Regions from separate parts of the Streptomyces sp. NPDC048643 genome, predicted to be linked through region 2. Evidence: riboswitches for the same ligand, from Rfam matches in the RefSeq annotation. Region 2 holds a riboswitch; the other holds the start of a gene.
The links. A riboswitch is a leader RNA that binds a small molecule or an ion and turns the genes downstream of it on or off. The one in region 2 is predicted to bind glycine.
Positions count from the first base shown of each region.

Region 1: it holds a riboswitch for glycine, as region 2 does, so the genes downstream of both, gcvT (glycine cleavage system aminomethyltransferase GcvT) here and gcvP (aminomethyl-transferring glycine dehydrogenase) in region 2, are expected to answer to the same signal.

Region 1 covers NZ_JBEZHO010000009.1:201,346-203,539, forward strand. The annotation lists gene AB0C62_RS12295 (AAA family ATPase) at 1-580, opposite strand, end outside; glycine riboswitch at 755-851, shown strand; gene gcvT (glycine cleavage system aminomethyltransferase GcvT) at 999-2,117, shown strand.
Region 2 covers NZ_JBEZHO010000002.1:408,313-410,506, forward strand. The annotation lists gene gcvP (aminomethyl-transferring glycine dehydrogenase) at 1-992, opposite strand, end outside; glycine riboswitch at 1,170-1,265, opposite strand; gene AB0C62_RS03730 (PRC-barrel domain-containing protein) at 1,396-1,767, shown strand; gene AB0C62_RS03735 (DNA polymerase IV) at 1,689-2,194, opposite strand, start outside.

The DNA.
Region 1 (2,194 bases), on a different contig from region 2:
GCTCCACGGAACGCAGCAGCCGGGCGACGGCGCCGCGGTGGCGCGCGAACGCGTAGCGCGAGACGCCCCGGCCGCGCTCGCGCTGGCCGTCCAGCGCGGTGTCCGCCGTGACGTCGAGCAGCAGCAGGTGCAGGGCGCCGCCCCGGCGGCGGGCCTCGCGGGCGAGCCAGCGGCGCACCCAGGTCTGGGTGCCGCAGTCGTGCACGACGACTCCCCCGTCGCCGCGCAGTGCCCGGCGCAGGCCGGCGTAGTGCGCGAGGCGGACGAGGGGGCGGTAGACCGCGTACGGCAGCAGGCCGGCCATCCGGCCGTCCCAGCGGTCGCGGGTGTCCTGCGAGTCGACGCGCGCTCCCTCGACGGCCCGCCGCATCAGGGTCGACTTGCCGCTGCCCGGCAGTCCGGTGACCACGACGAGGTCGCGGGCGCCGAAGCGCAGGCCGTGCGGACTGTGCCCGGCGCGGTCCCTCAGGTCACGGACGACGGCCGCCGGGAGCGGGCCGCACGCCTCCCGGGCCGGTGCGCCGGGCTGCTCGGGCAGCGCGAGACCCGAGGTCGTCGCGTACACCGTGGTCCTGTTCACCGTGGCCGTCCTCCCCTTGGATGTGGAGTCCCATCCCCGTCGAGTGTAAAGAGAAGGTAATGCGCGGCGCTTCCCGTTTCGGTGCGCGGACTGCCACAGCACGGTTACAGATGCGGACTGCCCTGATCGGACGGGGCGTGCAATGATGGCCGCGCCAACTGCATACCGGCCGCTTGAATCCGCGCGGGAGAGTCCTGGGTACGTGTACCCGGGCGCCGAAGGAGCAAGTCCCTCCCTTGAATCTCTCAGGCCCCGTTACCGCGCGGGCGAGGCACATCTGAAAAGCGGGCCGCTCTCCAGTGGCTCCACCCAAGGTGCAAGTCAGGACCACCGTTTCGCGGGGTCGTGATGAACCTCTCAGGTTCCGATGACAGATGGGGAGGAACGACCTCGCCGTCATGCCTTGGGAGCCCCACCGATGAGCAGCACCACCCCCCGTCTCACCGCGCTCGACGCCCTGCACCGCTCGCTGGGCGCGACGATGACCGACTTCGCCGGCTGGGACATGCCGCTGCGCTACGGCTCGGAGCGCGACGAGCACCTGGCCGTCCGCACGAAGGCCGGGCTCTTCGACCTCTCGCACATGGGCGAGATCACCGTCACCGGCCCGCAGGCCGCCGAACTTCTCGCCTTCGCGCTGGTCGGCAACATCGCCACCGTGGGCGTCGGCCGCGCCCGCTACACGATGATCTGCCAGGAGGACGGCGGCATCCTGGACGACCTGATCGTCTACCGGCTGGCCGAGCACGAGTTCATGGTCGTGGCGAACGCCTCCAACGCCCAGGTGGTGCTGGACGCGCTGACCGAACGCGCCGCCGGTTTCGACGCGCTGGTGCGCGACGACCGTGACGCGTACGCGCTGATCGCCGTGCAGGGGCCCGAGTCCCCCGGCATCCTCGCGTCGGTCACCGACGCGGACCTGGACGGCCTGAAGTACTACGCGGGCCTGCCGGGCACCGTCGCCGGCGTCCCGGCGCTGATCGCGCGTACCGGCTACACGGGCGAGGACGGCTTCGAGCTGTTCGTCGCGCCCGCCGACGCCGAGAAGGTGTGGCAGGCGCTGACCGACGCGGGTACCCCCGTCGGGCTGATCCCGTGCGGTCTGTCCTGCCGCGACACGCTGCGCCTGGAAGCGGGCATGCCGCTGTACGGGCACGAACTCACCACCTCGCTGACCCCCTTCGACGCCGGCCTCGGGCGGGTCGTGAAGTTCGAGAAGGAGGGCGACTTCGTGGGGCGTACCGCGCTCCAGGAGGCCGCCGAGCGTGCCGAGCAGAACCCGCCGCGGGTGCTGGTCGGCCTGATCGCCGAGGGGCGTCGTGTGCCGCGCGCCGGGTACCCGGTCGTCTCCGACGGCCAGGTCGTCGGCGAGATCACCTCGGGCGCCCCGTCTCCCACGCTGGGCAAGCCGATCGCGATGGCGTACGTCGACGCCGCGCACGCCGCGCCGGGCACCACCGGTGTCGGTGTGGACATCCGGGGCACCCACGAGCCCTACGAGGTCGTGGCGCTGCCCTTCTACAAGCGCCGGAAGTGACACTGGTCCGCATCGGCAGGCCGTGACACCGGCCCGCACGGACCACGGGCGTCGCGGCCTTCCGCGGCGCCGGACGG
Region 2 (2,194 bases):
ATGTGCTGCTCACGCGTCTGGAGGGCGAGGCGGTACGCCTTGTGCCCGTCGGCGTCCACGGACACACCGACCAGGCGGCCGGGGAGGCTGCGGGCGAACTTCTCGCGCACCGCCATGTAGCCGGCGTGCGGTCCGCCGAAGCCCATCGGGACGCCGAAGCGCTGCGTCGTGCCGACGGCGATGTCCGCGTCGAGCTCGCCGGGCGAGGTGAGCAGCGTGAGGGCGAGCAGGTCGGCGGCGACGGTGACGACCGCACCCAGCTCGTGCGCCTGTTCGATCAGCGGCTTGATGTCACGTACGGCACCGGAGGCGCCCGGGTACTGGACCAGCACGCCGTTGATCTCGCGCCCGGCCAGGTCGGCCGGGATGCCCTCGGCGAGGTCGGCGACGACGACCTCGACACCGGTCGGCTCGGCACGCGTCTCGATGACCGCGATCGTCTGCGGCAGCGCGTCCGCGTCGACCAGGAAGAGGCCCTTCTTGTTCTTGCCCATGCGGCGGGACAGCGCCATCGCCTCGGCGGCGGCGGTGCCCTCGTCGAGCAGGGAGGCGCCCGAGGTCGGCAGACCGGTCAGCTCGGCGACGACGGTCTGGAAGTTCAGCAGGGCCTCGAGCCGGCCCTGCGAGATCTCCGGCTGGTACGGCGTGTACGCCGTGTACCAGGCCGGGTTCTCCATGACGTTGCGCAGGATCACCGGCGGCGTGAACGTGCCGTAGTAACCGAGGCCGATCATCGAACCGAGCACCTGGTTGCGGTCCGCGAGGGACCGCAGCTCGGCGAGCACCTCGGACTCGGTGCGCGCGGCCGGCAGCCTCAGGGCCTCGGCGTTCTTGATCACGTCCGGCACCGCGGCGGCCGTCAGCTCGTCGAGCGAGCCGTATCCGACCTGCGCGAGCATCTTGGCCCGGGCTTCGGAGTCGGGCCCGATGTGGCGCTGCTCGAAGGGGATTCCCTGTTCGAGCTCGGAGAGCGGAATGCGAGGGGCGGTCATTGCGGAGGCCTCCTGGTCTGACGCGACCTTCGGGGGGTACCCCGGCACGGGTACCCCGACGGCCTCCCCCTCTGTCATCTCAACCTGAGAGCTTCACCGGTCCGTCCACTGACGTCCCGGCTTTCACCGTCGGTGAGGGCGGAGGCCAACGACACCCGCCCTGCTTTCCAGAGTGACCTCGTCCGTGCGGTACGTGAGCCTGAGAGATTCCGGGGAGGATTTGCTCCTTCGGCGCCTCCGGTGAAGTCTGGAGGACTCTCCCGCACGGGATCGGCAGCCGTTGGCCAGCCTACCAGCGGGGACAAGACACCTGCCTTCGAGTGGCCGCCCGCCCGAAAGTGCTCTTTTGTAGTGCTTACGGATGTACTGCTTACGGATGAGTTTGCGACCACGTGGAGGGACCGTGCAGACCGACATCGATCCGCGCAACCTGATCGGCCGCAAGGCGTTCGACCGCAAGGGCACCAAGATCGGCACCATCGACGAGGTCTACCTCGACGACGCGACCGGGGTACCGGAATGGGCGGCCATACGCACCGGCCTGTTCAGCAGGGACGCGTTCGTCCCCCTGGAACCCAGTGAGGTCGTCGAGGGGACCCTGCGCATCCCCTTCGACCGGGCCCTGATCAAGGACGCCCCCGACTTCGGCGTCGGCCGGCACCTCTCCCCCGAGCAGGAGCTGCAGCTCTACCACCACTACGGACTCGACGTGGCGTCCCCTGCGCCGCCGCCGGACCGTGACTTCGGCCGGCTCGCGGGATCCGAGGACACCTGATCCGCGGAGTCCGAGGACACCTGGCCCCCTGGGCTCGAGACCGCCCGGCCCGTCGGGTCCGACCCCGGTGCCCCGGCTCCTGACGCCTCCGGCTCCACGTCCGCCGGCGTCCGCCCGGGCTCCTCGGGTCTCGGCTCCACCAGGGGGAGCGGATCCGCCGGCTCCAGCCGTGGATCGTCCGTCCGGAAGGTCCGCACCCGACCCGGCTCCGAGTACGGCGTCTCGAACCGCACCGTGACCCGCCCCAGCCCGCTCCCCTGCACCCATCCGTGCCCGAACTCGTCATGCCGGACGTCGTGCCCCGCGGACCACCGCCGCTCCGCGGGCGGTTCCTTCGCTCCCGCGGGCCCGGTGTCCGGCTCCGCCCGGACATCCTCCTCCGCCGACGGCTCGGCCGCGGCCACCGCCTCGGCGCGCGCCTCCGCCT